Regions from separate parts of the Virgibacillus salexigens genome, predicted to be linked through region 1. Evidence: riboswitches for the same ligand, from Rfam matches in the RefSeq annotation. Region 1 holds a riboswitch; the other holds the start of a gene.
The links. A riboswitch is a leader RNA that binds a small molecule or an ion and turns the genes downstream of it on or off. The one in region 1 is predicted to bind lysine.
Positions count from the first base shown of each region.

Region 2: linked by a shared signal. The riboswitch ahead of BN990_RS07050 (Na+/H+ antiporter NhaC family protein) and the one ahead of dapA (4-hydroxy-tetrahydrodipicolinate synthase) in region 1 are both predicted to bind lysine.

Region 1 covers NZ_CCDP010000001.1:1,026,449-1,030,774, reverse strand. Annotated here, with positions in the region: gene BN990_RS04660 (CgeB family protein) at 1-252, opposite strand, end outside; gene BN990_RS04655 (glycosyltransferase family 2 protein) at 356-1,663, shown strand; lysine riboswitch at 1,749-1,928, shown strand; gene dapA (4-hydroxy-tetrahydrodipicolinate synthase) at 2,042-2,932, shown strand; gene BN990_RS04645 (GntR family transcriptional regulator) at 3,009-3,731, opposite strand; gene BN990_RS04640 (6-phospho-alpha-glucosidase) at 3,885-4,326, shown strand, end outside.
Region 2 covers NZ_CCDP010000001.1:1,554,342-1,558,667, forward strand. Annotated here, with positions in the region: gene BN990_RS07035 (bifunctional metallophosphatase/5'-nucleotidase) at 1-864, shown strand, start outside; gene BN990_RS07040 (YunC family protein) at 931-1,239, shown strand; gene yunB (sporulation protein YunB) at 1,336-2,109, shown strand; lysine riboswitch at 2,159-2,334, shown strand; gene BN990_RS07050 (Na+/H+ antiporter NhaC family protein) at 2,510-4,069, shown strand; gene BN990_RS07055 (sodium-dependent transporter) at 4,289-4,326, shown strand, end outside.

The sequences.
Region 1 (4,326 bases):
TGTAAGCCAAAGAACCGACTTAAAATTGCCGGATTGTATGGTTTCTAATATATAAATAGGAAGATGATCCCCCAACATAGTTAGAATCATATCGGGTTTAAACTGTTGACAAACATGTTGAAAATTCCCTCCGTTTCGTAACGAGAAATACATTGTAGTCAATCCGCTACATTTGTTTATTTCATCGTAGATCCATTGATCAAAATAGGTATAAATACCAGAATATCCGGATGGAATATATAAAACATTCATTTCAAAGATATCTCCTCTATTTATAGATATTTATTGCTTTCAATTATATTAGGAGTTCTTCAAAAAATGACTAGCAAAAAGGGAAATGAGGCAGGTGATAAGAGTGAACCCTAAAATAACCGTCATTCTTACAAGTTATAATAAGCCAGACACAGTTGGCAAAGCTATTAATAGTGTATTAAATCAGACATTTAATAACTGGGAACTTTTTATTATGGACGATGCTTCGAACACACAAACTACTAATATTATCCATACTTATTTAGACGACTCACGCATTTATTATTATAATAGTGGTATTAAAGACAATCAAAGATATAAAAAAACTCGCTATGCTACGTTAATTAATATCGCCATTTCCTTATCTCACGGAGAATACATTTCCTATTTAACAGATGATGTGTTTTATTTGCCTGAAAGATTAGAGGAGATGGCGCATTTCTTGGACCAACACCCTTCCATTAACATTGTGTACTCTGGACAATTGATAAAACATGTTGATCATTCTTACAATGTGGTAGCTGAAAAGAACCTAAACACGAAGGGCATCTTAAAAAAGGCTGCACATCAAGTCGATCATTGCTCCGTAATGCATACGAGAAACATTGCCAATGAAGTTTTTAAATCCTATCAAAGTTATTGGAATGATGATCCTATGTATTGGTATAATGCTGATGCAGCATTCTGGAATCGATTAAATAGGTTTGCCCCCTTCCATCCCATTCCTAAAGTCTTAGATGTTAGCTTAATTACCCCATCATCTCTGCAACAGCTAACATCTTATCTTCCAGAAACCATACCGGATGGTGTTTTAGTAAAAGGATTAGATGACAAAGTTTATTTAATTGACAATCAGAAGCGTAGACATATTTCAGAAGCGATGTTTGACCAATTAAAATACAACAGAGCTAACGTTGTACAAATACCTGACCCCATCCTTTTTAAATATGAAGAAACTATGCCTATTGACCTCAATCTTGTTAATAATGGCTTCATTCCAAATCAACGTTTAGTACAATCAAGAGAATCCAAAGAAATGTATTTTATCCAAGATAACAAAAAAAGAAAAATTTGCAATAATAGGGTTTTACGGAGATTCCATCTTCATATTAAGGACATAATCCTAATGGATGACATTACGTTAACAAAATTAAAAGATGGTGAAGTAATAGTTGAACGCATTTCTAATAACACACTACTACCAGATGGAGTTGTTTTCAAATATATGAATACACATTATTTAAGTATTAATCATTGTCTACACCCCGTTCATCTAAAAATATTAAATAAACTGAAATTATTTACGAGAAATGCTGTTAGATTAACAAAAGGAGAATTTCAATTATTCGAAGTGGCAACCCCAATAACTTGGCCTTTCATAGGAGAAGATAATAAACAACATAAAATTTAAAGTAAAGAAATTTTCTCCCTTGCATAAATAATGATTTTCTGTTATATTACAGGCAACTAAATATCTTCTTATTTCAATTTTTTGAAGTGAGGATAGAGGTGCAATGTTCATGATTACACCGTTTGAGGATGATGAGATCCAGGGAAGATGGTGGAAAGGGGGCATTGCCGAAGCCACAGAAATCTCATATTTTCTGTAGCTGGTTCTGCTATTGAATAAATACAGGACTGTCATATAGGAAACTATATGGAGGGCTATCTGACGCAAGAAACGATTCTAACGTTTCTGCAGCAGTGATACCCCTCGCTGTTGCTTTTTTGCGTTTATTATATATGGCCTTTCCACCTATCAAAAATTACACAAAAAGGGTGTGAAGCAATGTTATTTGGCCAAGTAGTAACTGCAATGGTTACCCCATTTGATCAACAAGGAGAAATTGATTTTCAAGCAACGGAAAATCTAGTTAATTATTTAATTGCAAATGGATCCGATGCATTAGTCGTAGCTGGTACAACTGGAGAATCACCAACACTTACAAATGAAGAAAAATTAGCGTTATTTAAATCGGTTGTGAAAATTGCTAACGGCAGAATTCCAATTATTGCTGGGACTGGATCAAATCATACAAAAGCATCGATTGAGTTAACGAAACAAGCAGAACAAACTGGCGTAGATGGTATTATGCTGGTTACCCCATACTATAGCAAGCCTTCACAAGAAGGGATATATAGACATTTTCAATCGATCGCCGAAGCAACCTCCCTACCGATCATGCTTTATAACGTTCCAGGTAGAACTGTTGCCAATGCTAGCGCTGAAACAATTGTAAGACTATCTGAAATTGATTCTATTGTATCAATTAAAGAGGCCAGCGGTGACCTTGATCAAATCACGGAAATCATTCGTCGCACGCCTCATGATTTCACACTTTATAGTGGAGATGATGGACTTACATTACCTGTATTATCGGTAGGAGGAACTGGTGTCGTTTCCGTAGCTTCCCATATAATTGGCAATGAAATGCAAGAAATGGTCAACCAGTATCGAAATGGAAATGTAATAAGAAGTGCAGAGGTGCATCAGCATCTACTCCCAATTATGAAAGCACTATTTGCGGCACCGAGTCCAACACCAGTAAAAGCAGCATTGAACCTTAAAGGTATTTCTGTTGGTAGCGTTCGTTTGCCAATGGTGCCTCTACATCAAGAAGAGTACGAAGAATTGAAACATGTATTGCAGTTCAGCCAATCCATGGTATCCGCGATATAAAAAATTTACAATTATGCAATGCCATAAAACAGCCGCACATCTTTTTGTGACGGCTGTTTCTTTTTGCTTTTACTTACTACTCCCTATCCTTCAGCGAAATAAACTTAAATACATATTTCGACGGATGAAAGTATATTTTTGAATACTCAAATACCGTTCCTTGCACAAATGTTGAAAATGCTTTTAAATAAAGCAGCGGCTCATTCTCCTCAACATGAAGAAAATCCACAATCTCTTTCGTTGGCATGATCGGATACAGTTCTCCGTAACGTTTATCGATCTGATGACCTTTCTGTTCAATATAGTCATATTTTGATTCTTTCATCACATCAATGGACAAGTCTGGGAACAGTTCTACAGGCAAGTAAGATTCCTCCAGAATAAAAGCTTCTTTATCTGCCAATCGTAACCGCTTAATATAATACACCTTATCATCTTCCGAAACATTTAATACATCCTGCACTTCTACTGAAGGCAATGTTAACTGAAATTCTATTATTTCATTCGATGGTTGATGGTCTAGTCTGATCATTTCCTCTGTAAAGCTTTGTAATTTATATATATTATGTTCAACCTTGTTATGGCTTATATATGTTCCACTACCTTGAACACGATATAATAATTTTTCTTCTACCAATAACTTAATAGCCTGCCTTACTGTTACTCGACTAACACCATACGAATGAGCTAGCTTTGTTTCAGTCGGAATAGCATCTCCCTGCGCTAATTTTGCTGAGATGATATCTTCTTTAATTCTGTTTGCGATCTGTTTGTATAAAGGCAATGATTTATCCCACATTCAACGACCAGCCTCTCGAAAAATATATACTTCAGTCTACCATTTACAGCATGATTTTCATAGTTACTGAAAGAATTTGTTCTAAATTTGTATTGATAACCATATAATATTTGTGTTAAAGTTGTATTAAATTATAAATGAAAGGGGTTTCATATGAGAAGCAAGCAAAATCTAGTCATCGTTGGCGGTGGAAGTACGTACACACTAGGAATAATTATGAGTTTAGTAGCCGAGAAAGCTAACTTTCCACTAAGAAAAATTGTATTCTATGATAATGATAAACAGCGCCAAGAGAAAATAGCCAAAGCATCGGAAATTATCCTTAAAGAAAATTATCCAGAATTAGAAACGTTCACCTATACGACGAATAAACAAGAAGCGTTCACAGACATCGATGTTGCTTTTATTCAAATCCGTACTGGTGGATTAAGGATGCGGGAGCAAGATGAAGAAATCCCTGTACGCCATGGTGTAGTCGGCCAAGAAACCTGTGGGGCTGGTGGCATGGCCTATGGTATGCGATCAATTACAGACATGGTTGCATTAATTCAAGATATCCGATCGTATTCCAAAGACGCCTGGATATTGAATTATA
Region 2 (4,326 bases), 530 kb from region 1:
GGCTTCAGTGAAGATCAAGAAATTGCTGATAGATTTACAGAAATTGACGTGATTATTGGTGGCCATACGCACCACCTGTTACGAACAGGAGAATATATAAATGATACATTAATTACAGCAGCAGGAAAGCATTGTAATTATGTTGGTGAAGTTATATTAACTTGGGATCATCAAACACAAAAACTCGTAAATAAAGAAGCTTATACTACAAATATTTCACACTTACCGCAAGATAACCAAACGGAAGACAAGGTTACCCAGCTTTTAGAGCAAGCAACCGTTCATTTAGCCGAACCAGTGGTAAACTTAACCGAACCGCTAGCAGTTAATTGGTGGGAAGAAACACCGATTATTAAGGCTTTGGCAGATTCAATAAAATTGCAGACAAACGCCGATTGTTCTATGCTCAATGCCGGTGTATTGTTAGAGGGCCTTCCTGAAGGGGAGGTAACATATGGAGATATTCATCGAATCTGCCCACATCCAATTAATACATGTGTTGTTGAATTGACCGGTAATGAATTATTAGAAGTTATTCGTACTTCACAAACAGAAGACTTTATGAATTTTCAACTGAAAGGCTTTGGTTTTCGTGGAAAAGTTTTAGGGAAAATGACATTCTCTGGAATAGAACTCGCTACCGAAGAATTAACGAATGGAGATATTTTTATAAGGCAAGCGTTCCTTGATGGACAATCAGCCTTAGAGGCTAATCAAACGTATAGAGTAGCCACTGCAGATACCTTTACATTTGGTAGATTGTTGCCAGAAGTAGCTAAATCGGAAGTAAAACAATATTATTTACCCGCATTTTTAAGAGACATACTAGCGGAAACATTGCAACAATTTGTTAACGAAGGGTAGTGACGCCATGGCCTCCTTTTGCATATAGATATGGTGACTAGGATGAAGGGGAGGCCGTTTACACTTATGATTACAGTAAATCCATTAGAAGTAGAGGATGGTATGTTCTTTACAGCTATTTGTGTTGAGTTGCCTAAGACGAATTTATTAATTATCTCGAATGAAATTGGTTACATTATGTGTGCTGCATTAGATGTGGATTTGTTAAGTGAAAAATTGGCAGATCGAGAAGTTATTGCAGGTCGTGCAGTAGGTGTTCGTACGATTGATGATTTACTACATGCACCACTAGAGAAGGTAACTCATTCTGCAAAGGAACAATATGGTTGGGAAGAAGGTATGATTGGCAAGGATGCCTTAATACGAATATCTTAAGTTAGTGTCTCCTAAGAGGGAGGCATTTTATTTATGTAGATTTTAAATTCTAACTAACTTGAAACAAGCATAAGTTTGTTTCAAGGGGGTTTTCGTATGGGTAGACGACCAAGATTTAAACTGCGAACAACATCTCCAGTAAAGGTTGTTTTTTTAATGACGACAATTGCTTTTGTAATCTTGACCTCCCTTAGTATCATCATCGTGGATAAAGGGATAACCCCGCCTTTAATGGAGATAGCAAATCAAAAAACACAAGAGTTTGCGACACGGACAATCAATGAAGCAGTTAAATCAACGGAAAATATTAGCTTCGATGATTTAATGGAAGTAACGACAAAGGATAATGGCAGTCCAGCAATTGTTGGCTGGAAATCATCTGCTGTCAATCGCGCCTTACGAACAGCTACAAAACGAGCAGAATACTTCTTATATGGAATGAATAAAGGTGAAACGCTGAACACAGATGATCCGGATATGGAGCCGCAGGACTATGGGGATACAGCCAATGATTTAGCTGATAAAGATCCTACTGTGGTAGAGATTCCGATTGGGCAAGCTACAGGAAGTACAATATTATCTAATTTAGGTCCAAAAGTTCCTGTCCATTTTGAAATTGTCGGTAGTATTCAATCAGATGTAGAGTATGAGGTAAAGAAATTTGGGATAAACGCAGTATTAATTGAGATTTATATCCCAGTCACTGTCAATGCACAAATTGTTGTTCCATTTACGACTGAACCATCGGAGATAAGTACTAGGGTCTATGTTGACTCTCGAGTATTAATGGGAGATGTCCCTGACTTTTATGGGGGTGACGAGGGTGGACCAAATATCTCAGTACCAAAAGATGACTTGAATAATAATTAAAACCTTGCTATACTTAATATAATAATTTGAATAATAAACCTTATCAGATCGGTGAGGTAGAGGTGCAATAGATATGAGTACTCAGTCGGAGGATGACAACTAGGATGATGGAGGAAAGGATTTACTGCCGAAGTACAATAGGTGTCAGGCTTATTGTTACTGGTATGCTTTTGAATAAGAAGTATACTGTCATGCAAAGAAGTCGCATGGAGAACTACTGATCGAAATGGAGGATAACGTATATTGTAAAGGCAATGGTAGGTTATTTTCTATCATTGTCTTTTTTTCTGTCTACAAAAGCTACCTTTCTAACGGACACCCCCTACAGTTACTTATCCCATTTTCTTGAACAGTATGTTTTCTTTCCTTTTGTAAACAATCTTATATGGAGGTAACAGCAATGGAAGGAACCATTTTTTCACTTATCCCAGCAGTATTAATGCTGGTACTTGTACTATTAACGAGAAATGTTTTACTGTCTCTAGGGACAGGAATTGTAGTAGGAGCGTTACTCATTCATGATTTTGCAATTTGGGATTCGCTAAAAGAAATAGGAAATAATTTATATACTATTTTTGTTACAGACGGGGCTCCAAATACTGGTAATCTACTGTTATTAGGATTTCTCCTTTTACTTGGAATGATGACTGCTTTTCTACAAGCCTCAGGAGGAAGCCGTGCTTTTGGAGAGTGGATGATTAAACGAGTGAAGACGCGTGTTGGTGCACAAGCGATGAGTGCAGTGCTAGGTATTATCATTTTCATTGATGATTATTTTAACAGTTTAGCAGTAGGACAAATAGCTCGTCCGTTAACAGACCGACATCGAATTTCTCGAGCAAAGCTTGCTTACATTATCGATTCAACTTCAGCACCGGTAACTGTTATTTCACCAATTTCTAGTTGGGGAGCATATATCATCGGTATTATTGGTGGATTACTTGCAGCAAATGGTATCACATCAATGGAACCATTAGAAGCATTTATTAAAATGATACCTTTTAATTTATACGCTTTGGGAGCTATTTTACTTGTGTTTCTTGTAGCCTATCTCAAGATGGATATTGGCCCAATGAGGAAACATGAAAAAAGGGCGGTTAAAACTGGAGCATTAATAGATCCAGAACAAGATAATGTACCAGGAGATTTAAGTGATACATTTGAAGCTCATCAATCTGGGAAAATATATCATTTGCTTGTTCCAATTGGAGTACTTATTGCAGCCACGATCATTTCAATGCTAATAACTGGAGCAAATGCTAGTGAAGGTGACATAAGTATATTAACTATTTTTGCAAATACAAACGTAAACCTTTCTCTATTTATTGGTGGGCTTACAGCAGTATTAACTGCCTATATCTTCCATGCAGTACAAGGGAAACCAAAAAATAATGCAGAAAAAATTATCGTTGAAGGTATAAAGACGATGCTGCCAGCAATTTATATTCTTTTATTGGCTTGGATGATTGGGTCGATTATCGGAACATTAAAAACTGGAGAATACTTGGCACAAATTGTGAATAATTCATCCATTAGCCCTTCACTATTGCCATTCTTATTTTTTATTATTGCAGGCTTTATGGCATTAGCAACAGGAACGTCATGGGGAACATTTGGAATTATGCTGCCAATAGCAGCAGAAGTGACTGTGATTACAGATATAGATATGTTATTACCTTCCATGGCAGCCGTACTTGCAGGTTCTGTATTTGGCGATCATTGTACACCAATATCTGATACGACAATTTTATCCTCTACTGGTGCCGGCTCCAATCATATAGATCATGTGCTTACACAGTTGCCATATGCTATTTTAGCAGCAGTTTCGGCTGCAGTAGGATATTTATTAATTGGGTTTACCAACCAAGTGATCCTGCCGTTATTAGTAACAATTGCTATCATTACAGCCTTTGCTGTACTTATTCATTTCCTGAAAAATACAAAATCAAGTAAACATTAATCGTACATCCATCCTTTTCTTCAAGAGGATGGATGTTTTTGTCAAGATCAATATCGGTCAATTGGCAATATCTTGAATTTTAAATAATTTCTTTGACATAGGCGAAAAGTACCGTTATAATACAAGCATAAATATCAGAAAAAAACAAACTTTTAAAACATTCCTTTAAACTATGAACATATAAATAGTTTAAAAAGGGGAAAAGGGGGAAGTCTTCGTATGGATACTCGTTCACAGTGGGGAACAAGAGCAGGGTT